One region of the Streptomyces sp. BK79 genome, then DNA from elsewhere that is predicted to be linked to it. Evidence: riboswitches for the same ligand, from Rfam matches in the RefSeq annotation. Region 1 holds a riboswitch; each other region holds the start of a gene.

The links. A riboswitch is a leader RNA that binds a small molecule or an ion and turns the genes downstream of it on or off. The one in region 1 is predicted to bind thiamine pyrophosphate.
Region 2: linked by a shared signal. The riboswitch ahead of ACFIF2_RS22430 (thiamine ABC transporter substrate binding subunit) and the one ahead of thiC (phosphomethylpyrimidine synthase ThiC) in region 1 are both predicted to bind thiamine pyrophosphate.
Region 3: linked by a shared signal. The riboswitch ahead of thiO (glycine oxidase ThiO) and the one ahead of thiC (phosphomethylpyrimidine synthase ThiC) in region 1 are both predicted to bind thiamine pyrophosphate.

The regions. Positions count from the first base shown of each region.
Region 1 covers NZ_JBHVOC010000025.1:144,709-151,321, reverse strand. Annotated here, with positions in the region: gene ACFIF2_RS28800 (DUF5326 family protein) at 120-332, shown strand; gene ACFIF2_RS28795 (IclR family transcriptional regulator) at 650-1,375, shown strand; gene ACFIF2_RS28790 (SsgA family sporulation/cell division regulator) at 1,475-1,912, shown strand; gene ACFIF2_RS28785 (YibE/F family protein) at 1,964-3,388, opposite strand; TPP riboswitch at 3,460-3,649, shown strand; gene thiC (phosphomethylpyrimidine synthase ThiC) at 3,642-5,435, shown strand; gene ACFIF2_RS28775 (VWA domain-containing protein) at 5,522-6,613, shown strand, end outside.
Region 2 covers NZ_JBHVOC010000017.1:157,907-164,519, reverse strand. Annotated here, with positions in the region: gene ACFIF2_RS22440 (ABC transporter ATP-binding protein) at 1-438, opposite strand, end outside; gene ACFIF2_RS22435 (ABC transporter permease) at 439-2,040, opposite strand; gene ACFIF2_RS22430 (thiamine ABC transporter substrate binding subunit) at 2,097-3,182, opposite strand; TPP riboswitch at 3,258-3,363, opposite strand; gene rlmN (23S rRNA (adenine(2503)-C(2))-methyltransferase RlmN) at 3,439-4,545, opposite strand; gene ACFIF2_RS22420 (phosphatidate cytidylyltransferase) at 4,657-5,760, opposite strand; gene frr (ribosome recycling factor) at 5,760-6,317, opposite strand; gene pyrH (UMP kinase) at 6,499-6,613, opposite strand, start outside.
Region 3 covers NZ_JBHVOC010000013.1:66,528-73,140, forward strand. Annotated here, with positions in the region: gene ACFIF2_RS17750 (hypothetical protein) at 1-862, opposite strand, end outside; gene metF (methylenetetrahydrofolate reductase [NAD(P)H]) at 919-1,842, opposite strand; gene thiE (thiamine phosphate synthase) at 1,965-2,639, opposite strand; gene ACFIF2_RS17765 (Rv2175c family DNA-binding protein) at 2,863-3,228, opposite strand; gene ACFIF2_RS17770 (NAD(P)/FAD-dependent oxidoreductase) at 3,306-4,523, opposite strand; gene ACFIF2_RS17775 (hypothetical protein) at 4,613-4,963, opposite strand; TPP riboswitch at 5,016-5,127, shown strand; gene thiO (glycine oxidase ThiO) at 5,125-6,339, shown strand; gene thiS (sulfur carrier protein ThiS) at 6,336-6,536, shown strand; gene ACFIF2_RS17790 (thiazole synthase) at 6,539-6,613, shown strand, end outside.

The DNA.
Region 1 (6,613 bases):
GGGCCCTGCGGGGGGCCTCGCCGCCCTAGCATCGAGTGCAGGACGTCAGACTCCCGGAGCAATCCCGGGCGACCGAAGGACCCGGCACTCGGACGGGTGGAGAGGTAAGGACGAGGGCGATGCGAGAGATCTTCACGGGGCTGCCGTGGTGGGTGAAGTGGATCGCGGTGCCGGTCATCGCCCTGGTCGTGTTCGGCGGGCTGATCGCCAGCGTGGTGGGCTTCGTCATCGGGCTGCTCTTCAAGCTGCTGGTCTTCGTCGCGCTCGTCGGCGGACTGATCTACGTCGTACGGAAGTTCACGTCGAGTTCGTCGGCGCGCAGCGACTGGTGAGAGCCGTGGGACACCGGTGGCGGTAACAGGAATCACCGGTTCCCTCGCGCGGGGGAAGTTTGCACGACGGGCGGCCGGCGAGCGGTGACCGGCCGTTAGAGTCCGGAACTCCACGCGGGGGTAACCCCGCGAGTGGCGTACACCCCACCCGTGTTCCCCGCACGGGCTCCCCCCTCGCGCCCCGGGAGTGTCCCTTGGCCACGGCCGACACCGCATTCGTTCCACTGCACGCGCTGCCCGTGCAGCCCCACTCGACGCCGGGGACACCCCCCACCACCGACTCCGCGGATGCCCCCACCGCGACCCTCATCGGCTCAGTGCAGCGGGCGATGCGCCTGCTGGAGTGCGTCGCCGGACACCAGTACGGCGCCCCGGCCAAGCAACTGGCCCGCGAGACGCGGCTGGCACTGCCCACGGCGTACCACCTCCTGCGCACCCTGGTGCACGAGGGCTATCTGCGCCGGGAGAAGGGTCTGTTCTTCCTGGGGGAGGCCGCCGAGCGGCTGAGCGGCAGCGGAGCCGAGCAGAAACGTCGCAGCACGGTGGTCGACACCCTGGCCCGCTGGCGGGACGCGATCGGCGTTCCCGTGTACTACGCCGTGTACCGGGACGGTGAGATCGAGGTCATGTGCGTGTCCGACACCCCGGGCATTCCGGCGGTCGAGGAGTGGGCGGACTTCCGCGAGACCGGACACGCGCACGCGATCGGGCAGTGCCTCCTGTCGCAACTGGACGAGGACGCCCGCCGCGACCACCTGGACCGTTACCCGGTGCAGCCGGTCACGCCGTACACGGTGCGTGACGAGCACACGCTGCTGAAACGGCTGGAACGCATGCGCCGGATGACGCCGGTGATCGAACGCCAGGAGTACGCCCTGGGGACGGTCTGCGCGGCGATCCCGATCACCGTCGGCACCACGGCCGCGACCATGGCCATCTCCCTGCCCCTCCACCAGGCCGACCGGCTGCTGCCCGCGGCGGAGCGGTTGCAGCACGAGGTGGGCCGGCTTCTGGGGTCACTCTCGATCTCTATCAGTATCTGAAAACTCACTCCTTGTGATCTGGTGTGTACGTTGAGCAAGATGCCACCAGTGTTAGAGGTTTGATTCCCGGACAGTCGACGGCGAATGACGGGGTAGGCGATGGGCGAGTCCGTACAGGCAGAGGTCATGATGAGCTTTCTCGTGTCCGAGGAGCTCTCGTTCCGCATTCCGGTGGAACTGCGCTACGAGACCTGTGATCCCTATGCCGTGCGCCTGACCTTCCATCTGCCCGGGGACGCACCGGTCACCTGGGCCTTCGGCCGGGAACTGCTGGTCGACGGCGTGGGACGGCCGTGCGGTGACGGTGACGTGCGCATCGCCCCCGTCGACCCCGAACCGCTGGCCGAGGTGCTGATCCGTCTCCAGGTCGGCATCGACCAGGCACTGTTCCGCTCGTCGGCCGCTCCCCTGGTCGCGTTCCTCGACCGGACCGACAAGCTGGTGCCGCTGGGGCAGGAGGGGGCGCTCGCCGACTTCGACGCCCACCTCGACGAGGCCCTGGACCGCATCCTGGCGGAGGAACAGAGCGCCGGATGAACCGTTACGGCAGCCCTTCGGCGCTGGCGTAACGCTTCGCCCGAAAGCGCGTCAGCGCTTACGGCGCCGGCCGCCTCCGCCGCGCCCGGGGGCCGTGCCGGGGCCCGGCGCCCCTCCGGAGGTCTGGGCCGCCGTCCGGTCGGCGGACCGGTCGGCGGACACCACCAGGGCAGCGAGGGCCGTGGTGACCGGCACGGACGCCACCAGGCCGATCGATCCGACCAGCGTGCGCACGATCTCCTCCGCGACCAGCTCGCTGTTGGCGACCGTCCCCACCCCGCTCTGCGCGATCGAGAACAGCAGCAGCAGGGGCAGCGCGGCGCCCGCGTAGGCGAGGACGAGCGTGTTGACGACCGACGCGATGTGGTCGCGGCCGATGCGGATGCCCGCGCGGTACAGGCCGCGCCAGCCCATGGTCGGATTGGCCTCGTGGAGTTCCCAGACCGCGGAGGTCTGCGTGACCGTCACGTCGTCCAGGACACCCAGCGAACCGATGATGACACCGGCGAGCAGCAGACCGCTCATGTCGATCGTCGGATACAGGCCGTGGATGAGGCCGGTGTTGTCGTCCGTGTTGCCGGTCAGCGCGGCCCAGCCGATGAACAGCGATCCGAGGACGCCGATCAGCAGCAGGGAGATCAGGGTGCCGAGCACCGCGACGGAGGTCCGGGCCGACAGGCCGTGACACAGATACAGCGCGATCAGCATGATGGCGCTCGACCCGACCACGGCGACGGCCAGGGGATTCGATCCCTGCAGGATCGCGGGCAGGATGAAGAAGTTCAGCAGCAGGAAGCTGAGGGCCAGCGAGACCAGGGCCATCAGGCCCCGCAGTCGTCCGACGACCACGACGGCGATCGCGAAGATGCCGGCGAGCAGGGCCAGCGGCAGCCCGCGGTTGATGTCGGTCACCGAGTACTGCAGGTCCTTCGGCGCGGAGGGCTCGTAGGCGACCACCACCTTCTGGCCCTCGTGCAACTGCCGTGACTGGTCCGGCTGCACGACCTCGGTGAACGTACGGCCCTTGTCCTTGCCGCTGTCGACGCGGATCGTCGCCCGCTTGCAGTCGCCGTTCGCCTGCTGCACCGCGGAGGAGCCCTCCGCGGTGGAGGTGTCACCGGTCGGCGGGACGCCCGAGGCGTTGACGGACTGACAGCTCAGCTCGACCACCTTCGTGACGGTGCCGTCCTGCGTCTGCCGGTCGAAGCCGACCCCGGTGCGTTCGTGCGCCGGAGCACCACCGGGCCACAGCACCCCGAGCCCGACCAGGACGGCCGCCGCGAACGGGATGAGGACCGCCGCGATGACCTTCCGCAGATGCCGGGAGACCGGCGTGGCCGGCCCGTGACTGTGGACGTGCGCGTGCCCATGGGCGGTGGGGGAGGCGGGCCCGGCCTCGCGGCCGGCGCCGCCGTCGGAGCCCTGCCCGCGGCCGGGCTCGTGCGGTGGGAAGGGGGGATGCTGCGGTGTGGTCACCGCCCGATCATCGCAAGAACCAGGGGGGCCCTCTGTTCACCGCGCCCGAATTGGCGCTAGCGTGGAGGCACCTTTGTACACGCGGGAGCTCGGAGCACCGGGCTGAGAGGGCGCTGACCTCCGTCCCAGCGATGTTTCACGGGAAACGTCACCGAAGTCGAGTGACCTATCCCACGAAGCGTCGGCAGACGGAAGCCGCTGCGTCGACCGCCGAACCTGTTACCGGGTAATGCCGGCGTAGGGAGTAGGTCTCATGACCATCGAGGACGCACGCACGCCTGCCTCCGCGCAGAACTCCGCTCACAAGGAGCGCACGGAGGACGGGAAGTCCATCGGCTGGCACAAGGCGTACGTCGAGGGCTCGCGCCCCGACCTGCGGGTGCCGGTCCGTCAGGTGCATCTCACCAACGGGCAGTCGGTCACGCTGTACGACACGTCGGGCCCGTACACCGATCCGCTGGTCGACACCGACGTCCGCAGGGGGCTGCCGCCGCTGCGTGAGAACTGGATCATCGCCAGGGGCGACACCGAGGAGTACGCGGGCCGCCCCGTCCGCCCCGAGGACGACGGCATCAAGCACACCTCCCCCCGCGGAGGTCTGCGCAACCTGGACGCGGTCTTCCCCGGCCGCCCGCGTCAGCCGCGCCGGGGGCGGGACGGCACGCCCGTCACCCAGCTCGCCTACGCCCGTCGGGGCGAGGTCACGCCGGAGATGGAGTACGTGGCCCTCCGGGAGAACGTCTCGCCGGAAGTGGTCCGCGAGGAGATCGCGGCGGGCCGCGCCGTACTGCCCGCCAACGTCAACCACCCGGAGATCGAGCCGATGATCATCGGCAAGCGGTTCCTGGTGAAGGTCAACGCCAACATCGGCAACTCGGCGGTGACGTCCTCCATCGAGGAGGAGGTCGAGAAGATGACCTGGGCGACCCGGTGGGGCGCCGACACGGTCATGGACCTTTCCACCGGCCGCAACATCCACACCACGCGCGAGTGGGTGCTGCGCAACTCCCCCGTGCCCATCGGGACGGTGCCGCTCTACCAGGCACTGGAGAAGGTCGACGGCCGGGCCGAGGAGCTGACCTGGGAGATCTACAAGGACACGGTCATCGAGCAGGCCGAGCAGGGCGTGGACTACATGACGGTCCACGCGGGTGTGCGGCTGGCGTACGTGCCGCTGACCGCGAACCGCAAGACCGGCATCGTCTCGCGGGGCGGCTCGATCATGGCGGCATGGTGCCTGGCGCACCACCGGGAGTCGTTCCTGTACGAGAACTTCGAGGAACTCTGCGAGATCCTCGCGGCCTACGACGTCACGTACTCCCTCGGCGACGGCCTGCGGCCGGGCTCGATCGCGGACGCCAACGACGAGGCGCAGTTCGCGGAGCTGCGCACCCTCGGGGAGCTCAACTCGATCGCCAAGCGCTTCCACGTGCAGACCATGATCGAGGGCCCGGGCCACGTCCCGATGCACAAGATCAAGGAGAACATCGATCTTCAGCAGGAGATCTGCGAGGAAGCTCCGTTCTATACGCTCGGCCCGCTGACGACGGACGTCGCGCCGGCGTACGACCACATCACCTCCGGCATCGGTGCCGCGATGATCGCCTGGTGGGGCACGGCCATGCTCTGCTACGTCACGCCCAAGGAGCACCTGGGCCTGCCCAACCGTGACGACGTCAAGACCGGCGTCATCACCTACAAGATCGCCGCCCATGCCGCCGACCTCGCCAAGGGGCACCCAGGTGCGCAGGAGTGGGACGACGCGCTGTCCGACGCCCGGTTCGAGTTCCGGTGGGAGGACCAGTTCAACCTGGCCCTCGACCCGGACACGGCACGGGAGTTCCACGACGAGACCCTGCCGGCCGAGCCCGCCAAGACGGCCCACTTCTGCTCGATGTGCGGGCCGAAGTTCTGCTCGATGAAGATCTCGCAGGACATCCGGCGGGAGCACGGAGGGAGCAAGGCCGAGATCGAGGAGGGAATGGCCCAGAAGTCGCAGGAGTTCGCCGCCGCGGGCAATCGCGTGTACCTGCCGATCGCGGACTGAACGAGGCCCGGGCGGCGGTGGGGAGGGGACAGGCCGCACAGCCCGCCCTCTCCCCATCGAAGGCCGGGTCTGGGCAGACTGGGCGCATGACAGCCACTTCCCTGAGCAAGGGCGCCAACCTCGCCGTCGACTCCCCCGCGGTGCGCGTCGAACTCGTCTGGTCCGCCGGACCGGCCGTGCCCGAGGTCGACGTCTCCGCGCTGCTGCTCACCGCGGAGGGCCGGGTGCGGGACGACGGTGACTTCGTCTTCTACAACCAGCCCCGGCACGCGTCCGACGCGGTGCGGCACGTGGGCAAGCAGGGCGGGTCCGGTGCGGGGGCGGGCGTCATGACCGACGCCGTCGAGGTGGACCTGCGCTCGGTGGAACCGGTCGTCGACCGCATCGTCCTGGGTGCCTCGGCGGACGGTGGGACCTTCGGCCAGGTTCCCGGGCTGTCGCTGCGGTTGCTGGAGGCCGGGACCCGGACCGAGCTGGCCCGGTTCGACATGACGGCCGGGCCGGAGACCGCGCTGCTCGGCGGCGAGCTGTACCGGCGGCAGGGGAAGTGGAAGTTCCGGGCGGTCGGACAGGGGTACGCCTCCGGTCTCGCCGGGCTGGCCACCGACTTCGGGATCACCGTGGACGAGGCTCCGGCCGCGCCAACGGCCCCGTCGACGGTGGCGGCACCTCAGGCTCCTCCGACACCCGCGCCCTCGGCACCGGCACCGCCACCGGTACCGGCACCGTCCTCGCCCCCGGCACCCTCCCCCGCACCGGCGACGCCGCCCACCACTGCGGGCCCTCGCCTCACCAAGGGGGAGGAGCACCTGCCCGTCGACATGCGCAAACGGCTGTCCCTGCGCAAGGAACAGGTCGCGGTCAGTCTGAAGAAGCACGGGGCGGCCGGTGTCACCGCGCGCGTCGTCCTGGTGCTCGACGCCTCCGGGTCCATGTCCTTCCTCTACTCCAAGGGCGTGGTCACGGACGTCGTGGAACGGATGGCGGCCGTCGCGGCCCAGTTGGACGACGACGGAGAGATGCAGGCCTGGACCTTCGCCTCGAACCCGGCGCGCCTGCCCGACCTCCGCATCGGCGAGCTGCCCGACTGGCTGCGGCTGCACGTACGCGTGGGGGAGATGAGCCTGTTCCGCCGTGGCAGGAAGAAGGGCCTGCACCCCGACCAGGCCGACATGCGG
Region 2 (6,613 bases), on a different contig from region 1:
CAGCGCCACCCGCTGCTGCTCACCGCCGGAGAGCGCGGCGACGGACCGGCGGGCGGCGCCGGGCAGCCCCACCAGCTCCAGCAACTCCCCCACCCGCTCCTGCTGCGCGGCACGTGAGGCGCCGCGCATCCGGGGCCCGAAGGCGATGTTCCCGGCCACGTCCCGCTGCGGGAACAGCTGGTGGTCCTGGAACATCAGCCCGACCCCGCGCCGGTGCGCGGGCACCCCGGACTGGTCCCGCCCGTCCAGCGTCACCCGCCCGGCGTCCAGCGGCTGGAGCCCGGCGACCGCCCTCAGCAGCGTCGACTTGCCGCTGCCGCTGGGCCCGAGCACGCACACCACCTCGTGCTCGGCGACCTCCAGGTCGACGGCGTCGAGCACGGCCCGCCCGCCGAAACGGACGGTCGCGCCTTCGAGACTCAGCAGGCTCGGTGGCATCTAGAACTCCCCGCTCCGGTCGGTCCGCAGCCGCTCCAGCACCACCAGGGCCACGGCACACACCAGCATCAGAATCGTCGACAGGGCCATCGCCTGGCCGTAGTTCATGTCCCCGGGCCGCCCCAGCAGGCGGGCCACGGCCACCGGCAGCGTCGGGTTGTCGGGCCGCGCGATGAACACGGTCGCCCCGAACTCGCCGAGCGACACCGCGAAGGCGAACCCGGCCGCGACGAGCAGGGCCCGCCGCACCATCGGCAGGTCCACCTCGCGCCACACCCGCCACGGCGACGCCCCCAGCACCGTCGCCGCCTCCCGCAGCCGCTCGTCCACCGCCCGCAGCACCGGCAGCATGGTCCGTACGACGAACGGGACACCGACCAGCGCCTGCGCGAGCGGCACCAGGATCCAGGAGGAGCGCAGGTCCAGCGGCGGTTCGTCCAGCGCGATCAGGAACCCGAAGCCGACCGTCACGGCGGACACCCCGAGCGGCAGCATCAGCAGCGCGTCGAAACCGCGCACGAAACGGCCCGCGTCGCGCCGGGTCAGCGCGGTGGCGGCCAGCGCGCCGATCACCACGGCGATGGCGGTGGCGGCGACGGCGTACTGGAGGGAGTTGCCGACCGCCTCGATCGGCGGGACGAGGAAGGTGCCGCCGTCCTCGCGGGTCAGCGCCCGGTAGTAGCCGAAGCCGGGGGCGCCGAGCGAGCGCTGCACCAGTACGGCCAGCGGCAGCACGACCAGGCCCGCGACGGTGAGCAGGACCCCGGTCAGCAGGGCCCACTGCCCGGCACCGCGCGGCCGGCGGGCGGTCGTGGCCGCGTCCACCAGCCGCAGGGCCGTCTCCCGCCGCCGTACCGTCCAGGCGTGCACGGCGAGGACGGCGGCGACCGCCGCGAACTGGATCAGTGTCAGCACGGCGGCCGTAGACAGGTCGAAGACCTGCGAGGTCTGCCGGTAGATCTCCACCTCCAGGGTGGAGAAGGCGGGCCCGCCGAGGATCTGGACGACACCGAAGGAGGTGAAGGTGAACAGGAACACCATCAGCGAGGCCGCGGCCACGGCGGGCGCGAGCGCGGGCAGCGTCACCTGCCGCCAGGCCCTGGGCCGCGAGGCGCCGAGCATCCGCGCGGCCTCCTCCTGGCGCGGGTCGAGCTGCGCCCACAGACCGCCGACGGTGCGGACCACGACGGCGTAGTTGAAGAAGACGTGCGCGAGCAGGATCGCCCACACGGTGGTGTCCAGCCGTACGCCCCACAGCTCGTCGAACAGCCCGCCGCGCCCGACCAGGGCCAGGAACGCCGTACCGACGACGACCGTCGGCAGCACGAACGGCACCGTCACCACGGCCCGCAGCACCTGCTTGCCGGGGAAGTCGAGGCGGGCGAAGGCGTAGGCGCCGGGCAGGGCGACGAGCAGCGTGAGCGCGGTGGAGGCCAGCGCCTGCCAGGTGGTGAACCACAGCACGTGCCGGACGTCGGACTGGGCGAGCACGTCCCCGATCCGCCCGAACCGCCAGACCCCGTCGACCTCCAGTCCGCGCGCGACGATCGCGGCGACGGGGTAGGCGAAGAACACCGCGAAGAACGCGACGGGCACCGCCATCAGGGCGAGCCGCGCCGCGCTCCCGCGCACGGTCCTGGTCCTCGTCCCGGCCCTGCCTACTTCAGTACGAGAGAGGTCCACGCCTTGACCCACTCGTCGCGGTGGTCGGCGATCTTCGCCGGGTCCATGGTCTGCGGGTCCTCGGCCCGCGGCCCGAACTTCCGGAACGCCTCGGGCAGCCGCGCGCCCTCGCGGACCGGGTGGACGAACATGTTCAGCGGCAGGTCCTCCTGGAACCGCTCGCCGATGAGGAAGTCGAGGAGCGCCTTGCCGCCCTCGGGGTTCGCGGCGTTGCTCAGCAGACCCGCGTACTCGACCTGGCGGAAGCAGGTGCCCTCGGCGACGCCCGTCGGCGCGGTGGCCGGCTGCGGGTCGGCGTAGATCACCTCGGCGGGCGGGGAGGAGGCGTAGGAGACGACGAGCGGACGATCGCCCTTGGCCTTCTTGCCGCCGGCCGAGCCGGAGAACTCCTCGTTGTACGCCTGCTCCCAGCTGTCGACGACCTTGACGCCGTTCGCCTTGAGCTTCTTCCAGTAGTCCTGCCAGCCCTCGTCCCCGTACGCGGCGGCCGTGCCGAGCAGGAAGCCGAGGCCGGGGGACGAACTGCCGGCGTTCTCGGTGACGAGCAGGTCCTTGTACGCGGGCTCGGCGAGGTCGTCGAGGGAGTCCGGCGGGGTCAGCCCGCGCTCGCTGAAGTACGCCTTGTCGTAGTTGACGCACACGTCACCGGTGTCGACGGGCGTGACGCGGTGCTCGGCGTCGGCCTGGAACGCGGGGTCGACCCGGTCGAGGCCCTTCGCCTCGTACGGCTGGAACAGCCCGTTGTCGAGCGCGCGGGACAGCAGGGTGTTGTCGACGCCGAAGAAGACGTCGCCCTGGGGGTTGTCCTTGGTGAGGATGGCCTTGTTGACGGCCTGCCCGGCGTCGCCGTCCTCCAGGACCCTGACCTTGTAGCCGGAGCTCTTCTCGAAGGCGGCGACGACGTCCTTCGAGGCCGCCCACGAGTCGTGGCTGACCAGCGTCACGGTCCTGGAGTCGCCGGAGCCCTGCCCGTCGCCGTCGGACGACGATCCGCACGCGGCCAGGCCGCCGACCATGCCGAGGCCGAGGGCCAGGGCGGCGGCCTTCTTGGTGATGCTCACTGATTCCTCCTGGGTGACCAGGAGAAGACGCGGCCCCGCCCGCAGCCCCTGGGGACCTCGGGCAGGGCGCAACAGCTCGAGTGATGACCGATCTCCCTACCCAGAATGACCTGGGCCAGGTTCGGAGGGTCTGCGGCCGGTGCCGCACTCTCAGCGCTGTGGCGCTCCCCTGTCGGAATATGAAGATGTACTGACGTATGAAAGATGTACTGACGTACGAAGGTGTACTGACGTATGAAGCTGTACGCCGGTCAGGTTACCGCTCGCTCGCGGCGAGCTGACCACACGCCCCGTCGATCTCCTGGCCACGGGTGTCCCGGATCGTCACCGGCACACCGTGCGCCGCGATCGCCTCGACGAACGCCTTCTCGTCCTCGGGCCGCGACGCGGTCCACTTCGAGCCGGGCGTCGGGTTGAGCGGGATGAGGTTGACGTGCACGGGCCTGCCCTTGAGCAGCCGCCCGAGCCGGTCACCGCGCCACGCCTGGTCGTTGATGTCCCGGATCAGCGCGTACTCGATGGACAGCCGGCGCCCGGACACCGCCGCGTACTCGAACCCGGCGTCCAGCACCTCGCGGACCTTCCAGCGCGTGTTGACGGGGACGAGGGTGTCGCGCAGCTCGTCGTCCGGCGCGTGCAGCGAGATGGCGAGGCGGCACTTGAAGCCCTCGCCGGTGAAGCGGTGGATAGCGGGGACGAGGCCGACCGTGGAGACGGTGATGCCCCGCTGGGACAGGCCCAGTCCGTCGGGCTCGGGGTCGGTGAGGCGGCGGATGGCCCCCACGACGCGGTTGTAGTTGGCCAGGGGCTCGCCCATGCCCATGAACACGATGTTGCTGAGCCGCGCCGGCCCGCCGGGGACCTCACCGTCCCTGAGCGCCCGCATTCCGTCGACGATCTGGTGCACGATCTCGGCCGTCGACAGGTTCCGGTCCAGGCCGGCCTGCCCGGTGGCGCAGAACGGGCAGTTCATGCCGCAACCCGCCTGGGAGCTGATGCACATGGTGACCCGGTCCGGGTAGCGCATGAGGACGGACTCGACGAGCGTCCCGTCGAACAGCTTCCACAGCGTCTTGCGGGTGGTGCCCTGGTCGGTCGACAGATGCCGCACGACCGACATCAGCTCGGGCAGCAGCGCCTCCCGCAGACCCTGACGCGAACCGGCCGGGATGTCGGTCCACTGCTCGGGATCGTGCGCGTACCGCGCGAAGTAGTGCTGCGAGAGCTGCTTGGCGCGGAACGGCTTCTCGCCGATCGCGGCGACGGCCTCCTTGCGCTCGGCGGGCGTGAGGTCGGCGAGGTGCCGCGGCGGCTTCTTGGCTCCGCGGGGGGCGACGAATGTGAGTTCTCCGGGCTTAGGCATGGCCCTACCAGTGTCGCAGACATACGGAGAGGGACCCGCCGCCCTGTGGACAGCGAGCCCCTCAACCAAGAACCGCAGGTCAGGCCGAGCCTGCCACGATCACCTTCCGGTTCAGCCCGATCCGACGAAGATCACCAGCAGCAGCCACACCACCGGTGCCGTCGGCAGCAGTGAGTCCAGCCGGTCCATGATGCCGCCGTGCCCCGGCAGGAGCGTGCCCATGTCCTTGATGCCGAGGTCCCGCTTGATCATGGACTCGCCGAGGTCGCCCAGCGTGGCGCTGACGGCGACCGCGAGGCCGAGCAGGAGGCCCTGCCACCAGGTGCCGCCGTCGATCAGGAACTGCATGCACAGCGCGCCCGCCACCATCGCGAACGCCACCGCGCCGAGCAGGCCCTCACGGGTCTTGCCGGGGCTGATGCGGGGGGCCAGCTTGGTCCTGCCGAAGCGCCAGCCGACGGCGTAGGCGCCGGTGTCGCTGACCACCGTCAGTATCAGGAAGACGAGGACGCGCCACGCGCCGTCGTCCGCCATCAGCATCATCGCGACGAACGTGGCCAGGAACGGCACGTAGAACGCGGCGAAGAGCCCGGCCGTGACGTCCTTGAGATAGCCCTCGGGCGGTTCCGTCATCCGCCACACGAGCACTGCCAGCGCCGTGAGCGCCATGGCGACCCACGCGCCCTCGGCGCCCCGCACGTATCCGGCGACCACCATCGCCGCGCCGCCGACCGCGAGCGGCACGAGGGGCACCTTGATCCCCTTGCGCTCCTCCAGCCGCTTGGTCAGCTCCCACAGGCCCACCACGACGGCGACCACGACCACGCCGACGAAGGCGGCCTTGACGACGAACAGCGACGCGACGATCACGGCGGCCAGACCGAGCCCGACCCCTATCGCGGCCCCCAGGTCACGCCCCGCGGTCTTCTTCTGCGGCTGCGGCTGCGCCGGCTGGGGGGCTTCGGGCATGGGCTCCGGTGTTTCGCGCGGTGGCTCGTCTCGGAACAAGGGACCGCTCAGCCGAGCGGCCCCCTGGTCGTCATCCTGGTCTCCGCCGTGTTCGGGTACGTCGGGCACGATGGGCATGGGCCGAGTCTGCTGCGCGTAGTACGCATCGTAGGCGGGACCCGCCGGGGCAGCCCCCTGGGCGGGTCCCCGGTCGGACGGCCCCCAGTACCCGGCTTGTGGCGGCGCTCCCCAGGAAGAGTCGTTCATCAGACCTCGAGCAGCTCCGCTTCCTTGTGCTTCAGGAGCTCGTCCACCTGGGCGACGTACTTGGCGGTGGTGTCGTCGAGCTCCTTCTCCGCACGACGGCCCTCGTCCTCGCCGACCTCACCGTCCTTGATGAGCTTGTCGATCGCGTCCTTGGCCTTGCGGCGCACGGAGCGGATGGACACCTTGGCGTCCTCGCCCTTGCTCTTGGCGACCTTGATGTAGTCGCGGCGCCGCTCCTCGGTCAGCTCGGGGAACACCACCCGGATGATGTTGCCGTCGTTGCTGGGGTTGACGCCCAGGTCGGAGTCGCGGATCGCCTGTTCGATGTTGCGCAGGGCGCTCTTGTCGAAGGGGGTCACCACGGCCATGCGCGGCTCGGGCACGGAGAACGAGGCCAGCTGGTTGATCGGCGTCGGCGCGCCGTAGTAGTCGGCCACGATCTTGTTGAACATCGCCGGGTGCGCACGGCCGGTGCGGATCGCGGCGAAGTCCTCCTTGGCGACCACGACGGCCTTCTCCATCTTCTCCTCGGCCTCGAGGAGGGTCTCTTCGATCACCACTTGCTCCTGCGTGTCTTGAGTAGGCCCGGCTGCGGTTCCCTGTCGGGGCTGCGGCCGGCTGCGTCGCGTTCTTCCTGCACGGTTCCCGACCGGCGGGACATTGTCCATCCCCCGGCCCGGTCCCGTCCCGTCCGTCCCCCGGACAGGTGGCGTCCGCGGACAGGGGGTGGTTCTCCGGTCAGTCCCGGCTGCCCTGGTCGTCCACGAGCGTGCCGATCTTCTCACCCTTGACGGCGCGGGCGATATTGCCCTCCTTCAGGAGCTCGAAGACCACGATCGGCAGGCTGTTGTCG
Region 3 (6,613 bases), on a different contig from region 1:
CGGCCGGGGTGTCGCCGCCGTAGCCGCCGGACGTGCCGGTGGCGTACGGGTCCTGCCCGTAGCCCTGCCGGCCGTACTGCTGCCCGCCCGACGTGTCGTAACCGCCGGTGTCGTACGGCGTCCCGCCGTAGGTGGGGGTGCCGATGTACGGGTCGGAGTAGGCGGCGTACTGCTGCTGGGCGCCCGTGTCGTAGCCGTAGCCCTGCTGGGCGTAGCCCGAGTAGTCGTAGGCGTAGGACTGGTCGGCGGCCTGCGCCGACCCGGCCGGTGCCGCCTGCTGGTCGCGGCCGTAGCCGGAGTCGGCGTACACACCGTAGGAGCCGGTGTCGTCCGGCATGGGCTGCGGCTCGTAGACGGCGGTGGTCTCCGCGGCCGGGGGGTCGACGGGGCGGGCCGGGGAGAAGACGTCGTCGCGGTCGTAGTCGTCGTGGCCGTAGTCGTCGCGGCCGTACGGGAGACCGCCCTGGCCTGCTCCGTGGACCGGACCGGGGTCGCCGTAGGCGTCGCGGTCGTCCGGACCGCCCTCGGCGGCCTCCAGGCCCGAGACCTCCAACGTCGGCTCCCGGCGGCCCCGTTCGGGACGGCCGCGCCTGCCGACGAGGCCCGCCGGGGCGTTGACCGCCCAGCCCGCCTCGAAGCCGCGGCGGAACGACAGGGTGACGTAGGTCTGGCCGACCGCGAAGGCGGCCGCGCCCAGCCCGATGACGAGCACGTTGGACATCAGCACACCGGCCACGACACCGGCGAAGCCGCCGAAGGCGAGCAGCCGCCAGCGCAGCCGTGCCTTGTACTGCAGCAGCACCTCACCGAGCAGCCACAGCGCGACGATGCCGAACGCGATGTAGAGGACCGTCCAGCCCATGTACGCCCCTCTCCCAGTGGCCGCTACGCAGTGTGTCGTAAGTATGTGCGGCCGGTCTAGGCCCGCGGTGGGTGGTGCAGGCCCAGGTTCTCGTAGATTTCCAGGGTCGCCGTGGAGTTGTTGAGCGTGATGAAGTGCAGTCCGGGCACACCCTCGGCCAGCAGCCGCGCGCAGAACTCCGTGGCGAAGTCGATGCCAATGGAGCGTACAGCCGCCGGATCGTCCTTCGCTGTGAGGATCCGCTCTTTCAGCTCGGCCGGGATCGAGGCGTTGCTGAGCTGGGGCAACCTCTCCAGCATCTTCACACTGGTCACCGGCATGACCTCGGGAATCACCGGGGTCTCGCAGCCGGCCGCGGTGACCCGGTCGCGCAGGCGCAGGTACGACTCGGGCTGGAAGAACATCTGCGTGATCGCGTAGTCCGCGCCGGCGCGGCACTTGTCGACGAAGCGCCGGACGTCCGCGTCCCAGTCGGCGGAGCGCGGGTGCATCTCGGGGAAGGCCGCGACGCCGACGCAGAAGTCGCCCGACTCCTTGATCAGCTCGACCAGCTCGGCCGCGTACGTCAGACCCTGCGGATGCGGGATCCAGTCGGCCATGGGGTCGCCGGGCGGGTCGCCGCGCACGGCCAGCATGTTGCGGATCCCGGCGTCGGCGTACTGGCCGATGATGTTGCGCAGCTCGGCGATGGAGTGGTCGACCGCGGTGAGGTGGGCGACCGGGGTCAGCGTCGTGTCGGCGACGATCTGCTGGGTCTCGCGGACCGTGCCCGCGCGCGTGGAACCGCCGGCGCCGTAGGTCACGGAGACGAAGTCCGGGGCGACCGCCTCCACCCGCCGCAGGGCGCTCCACAGGTTCTTCTCGCCCTTGGGCGTCTTCGGCGCCGAGAACTCGAACGAGTACGTCGTCTTGCCGGTGGCCAGGATGTCGCGCACGGTGCGTGCGCGATCAGACCTGGTGGATGCGGTTCCGAGGGCCATACGGGCAGGTTAGCCAGGGGGCGGCGGCCACCCAACCGGATGCGGGTTATTTGTCCGTATTGTCGATTTGTTGTCCACGCCTTGGACACATGCCTCCGGCACCGGCGCCCCCGCGTGGCCGCCTACGCCTGGCGCAGGCGCTTCGCGAACTCGGCCGCCGCCGCGCCGGGGTCGTCGGCCGCGGTGATCGCCCGGACGACGACGACGCGCCGGGCGCCGGCCTCCAGCACCTGGTCGAGGTTGCCGAGGTCGATGCCGCCGATGGCGAACCAGGGGCGGTCGGTGCCGAGGGAGGCCGTGTGACGGACCAGGTCGAGGCCGGGGGCGTGACGGCCGGGCTTGGTGGGGGTGGGCCAGCACGGGCCGGTGCAGAAGTAGTCGACGCCGTCCTGGGCGGCGGCAGCGGCGGCCTCCGCCTCGGCGTGCGTGGATCGGCCGACGAGGACGTCGTCGCCGAGGATCGCGCGGGCGGCCGGTACCGGGAGGTCGCCCTGCCCGAGGTGCAGCACGTCGGCGCGGGCGGCGTGGGCGACGTCGGCCCGGTCGTTGACCGCGAGGAGCTTGCCGTGGCGGGCGCAGGCGTCGGCGAAGACCTCGAGGTGCTCCAGTTCCTCGGCGGCCTCCATGCCCTTGTCGCGCAGCTGCACGATGTCGACGCCGCCGGCCAGCACCGCGTCCAGGAACTCGGGCAGGTCCCCCTGGGCGCGGCGGGCGTCCGTGCACAGGTAGAGCAGGGCGTCGGAGAGCCGGGCGCGGGCGTGGGTGGCGGCGACGGTGTCGGTGTCGGTGTCGGACATGCGGGTGACCCCCTGATCGGTGGCGCGGGCCCACGACGGACCACACGGCCTTGGCTTACGGGCGGAGGCAGGATGCCATGTGAAGCTCACGCCACACCCGCCCGCCCGCCCGGCAGGAGATCTCAGGCCGAACCTGCCCGCCCGGGCGGGCGGATCCGAGCCCGGACCCGTCCGAGCGGGCGGATCTCAGGCCCGCCCCGCCCGCCCGGCGGTGGGGTTCAGGTCAGACGGCGAGCGCCTGGGCGCGGCGCTTCACCTCCGTGCCGCGGTTCTCGCTCAGCGCCTGCGCGGGGGTGCCGGGCAGGGAGGGGTCGGGCGTGAAGAGCCACTCCAGCATCTCCTCGGGGGAGAAGCCGTCGTCCCGCAGCAGCGTCAGGGTCCCGACCAGGCCCTTGACGACCTTGTCCTCGTCGATGAAGGCCGCCGGGATGTGCAGCGCCCGGTTCTCGCCGCGGCGTACGGCGATGAGCTGGCCTTCCTTGATCAGCTGGCGCACGCGGGTCACTTCGACACCCAGCATCTCGGCGATGTCGGGGACGGTGAGCCAGGCAGGCACGAGAGCATCGATCTTTGCGTCAATCTCGGTCACGTCTCAAGCCTGCCATCTGCCACTGACAGTCGGAAGCCGGACCCGTCCGAGCCGGGCCGCCGCACCCGGCGGACGGGCTACGCGGTCGACGCCTTGAGCGGCCGCGCCGGGTCGGCCAGCAGCCGGGGATCCATCGTCGCGCCCGCCTGGATCAGCCGCTTGCCCTGCGCCAGGTCCCGGGGGCGGCCCACCGCCAGCAGGGCGGCCAGGCGGCCCTCCCGCAGCCAGCAGACCGTCCAGGCGGGCCCCGAGGGCTCGCCCCGCCACAGGAGGGTGTCCGCGGCCGTGTGGTGACCGGCGTACTGGACGAAGCGGCCGAACTGCTCGGACCAGAAGTACGGCACCGGGTCGTAGGCGGCCGGGACCTCGCCGACGGCGGCGCCGACGATGCCGGCGGCGACCGTGCGCGGGCCCTGGAGGGCGTTGTCCCAGTGGTGCACCAGGAGCCGCTCCCCGTAGCGCCCCGAGGGGAAGGACGCGCAGTCGCCGACCGCGTGGACGTCCGGCGCGGAGGTGCGCAGGCGGTCGTCGGCCAGGATGTCGCCGTGCGGGCCCAGGGCGATGCCGGAGCCGTCGAGCCAGGCGGTGGCGGGCCGGGCGCCGATGCCGACGACGACCGCGCCGGCGGGCAGCCGCGAGCCGTCGTCGAGGACGACGACGTGACCGGCCTCCCCCGGACCGCCGGATTCGACGCGCTCCACGCGCGCGTGCGTGCGCAGGCCGACGCCGGCGTCGGCGTACCAGGCGGTCATCGGCGCGGCGACCTCGGCGGGCAGCGCGCCCGCGAGCGGATGCCCCGCGGCCTCCACGACGGTCACCGCGCAGCCCGCCTCGCGCGCGGCGGTGGCGAACTCGGCGCCGATCCAGCCGGCGCCGACGACCACGATGTCGTGCTGCCGGGCGAGCACCGGGCGCAGCCGCTCGGCGTCGTCCAGGGTGCGCAGCAGGTGCACGCCGGGCACGCCCTCCGTGCCGGGGAGCCGGAACGGTTCCGCACCCGTCGCGAGGACGAGGACGTCGTACGGCACGGGCCCCGCGGACGTGTCGAGGACGTGCGCGCCGGGCCGGACGCCCAGGGCCTCGCAGCCGAGCCGCAGGGTGATGCCGAGGGCCTCGAAGTCGACGTCGAAGGCGGATCCCTCGGCGGTGCCGAGCAGGACGGCCTTGGACAACGGGGGACGGTCGTACGGCTGGTGCGGCTCGGCGCCGATCAGGGTCACGGTGCCCGTGAAACCCTGCTCCCGCAGGGCGACGGCGGTCTGCACCCCGGCCATGCCCGCGCCCACGACGACCACGCGGCGCTCCGCGTCCGCTCCCCGTTCCCGGGGCTGCTCCTGCGTCTGATCACTCACCCGATCACCTTAGACACCTGACGTACCGTCATTCAGCGCCCCTGCGCGGTGACCTGCTCCACCACGCTCGTCCCGCTGCCCCGCTGGGACTCCCACTCCCAGGTCTCGTCCAGGCGCACCCGCCCGTCCGGCAGTTCGGCGACGGTCGACACGCAGTGCCCCGAGGACGTGCTGCCGTCGGTCTTGAGCTGCACGTAGCGGAAGTCGAGCCGGTCGCCCTCCCGGGTGCCCACCAGGCGGCCCCGGACGACGTCGCCGCCCTCGTACTCGGCCCATACCGCGCCGTCCTGCTCGTGGTAGGTGAACCGGGTCCGCGTGCCCACCTGGCCGGGCGCCTGGTCGGCGACGGGGGCGAGGACGAGACCGTCGAGTGAACGCGCCATGGGCCAGGGCTCCCTTACTGAGACTTACCGCGTCGGGCTAGGCTGGCCAACGTAAAGCACTCGCGGGAGCCCGGACGCACCGGGCTGAGAGGGAGGCTGGCGGCCTCCGACCGTACGAACCTGATCCGGGTCATGCCGGCGAAGGGAGGGGCTGGACGCCCATGTCGTCTCCACCGCACCTGTCGTCTCCGCCGCACACGTCGTCACGGACACCTGACGTCCTCGTGGTCGGGGGCGGGATCATCGGCCTGGTCACGGCGTGGCGGGCCGCGCAGCGCGGGCTCGGCACGGCCCTCGTGGACCCCGAACCGGGCGGCGGGGCCGCCTCGGTGGCCGCCGGGATGCTGGCCGCCGTCACGGAGCTCCACTACGGCGAGCAGACGCTGCTCGCGCTGAACCTGGCCTCGGCGCGCCGCTACCCGCGGTTCGCGGCCGAGCTGGCCGACGCCACGGGCCACGACCTCGGGTACCGGCGGTGCGGCACCCTCGCCGTGGCGCTGGACGCCGACGACCGGGCCCACCTGCGGGAACTGCACGCGCTCCAGCAGCGTTCGGGCCTGGAGTCCGAGTGGCTGAGCGGGCGCGAGTGCCGGCGCCTGGAGCCGATGCTCGCGCCGGGCGTGCGCGGCGGGCTGCGGGTGGACGGCGACCACCAGATCGACCCCCGGCGGCTGGCCGGGGCGCTCGTGGCCGCCTGCGAAGGCGCGGGGGTGGTCTTCCACCGGGAGTGGGCCGAGCGGCTCACCGTCGGGCGCGGCGGGCGGGCCACCGGTGTGGTCACCGCCGACGGCACGGTCCTGGAGGCCGGGCAGGTGGTGCTGGCCGGCGGGTGTCTCAGCGGGCGGCTCAAGGGCGTACCGGACGACGTGCTGCCGCCGGTGCGGCCCGTGAAGGGGCAGGTGCTGCGGCTGGCGATGCCGCGGACGCACGGCCCGCTGCTGAACCGGACGGTGCGTGCCGTGGTGCGCGGCAACCCGCTCTACCTGGTGCCCCGGGAGAGCGGCGAGCTGGTCGTCGGCGCCACCAGCGAGGAGCTGGGCTGGGACACGACGGTCACCGCGGGCGGCGTCTACGAGCTGCTGCGCGACGCCCACGACCTGGTGCCCGGCATCACGGAGCTGCCCCTGACGGAGACCCGGGCGGGCCTGCGCCCCGGCTCCCCGGACAACGCCCCGCTGCTCGGCCCGACCGGTCTCGACGGCCTGCTGCTGGCCACCGGCCACTACCGCAACGGCGTCCTGCTCACCCCGGTCACCGGCGACGTCATGGCGGACGTCCTGACCACCGGGGAGCTTCCGGCCGAGGCCCGCCCCTTCACCCCCCGGCGCTTCGGCGCCGACCCCGCACTCCCGCGACTCTCGGAGCAGCCCGCATGAACATCTCCGTCAACGGCGAGCCGCGCGAGGTGGCTCCCGGTACGGCCCTGGACACCCTGGTGGGCACGCTCACCCCGGCCTCGTCCGGAGTGGCCGCCGCTCTGAACGAGACCGTCGTCCCGCGCGCGCGGTGGTCGGCCACCGCGCTGGCCGACGGCGACCGCGTCGAAGTCCTCACCGCCGTCCAAGGAGGCTGACCATGGCCGACGATCCCTTCGTCCTCGGCGGTACGTCGTACGCGTCCCGGCTGATCATGGGTACGGGCGGGGCGCCC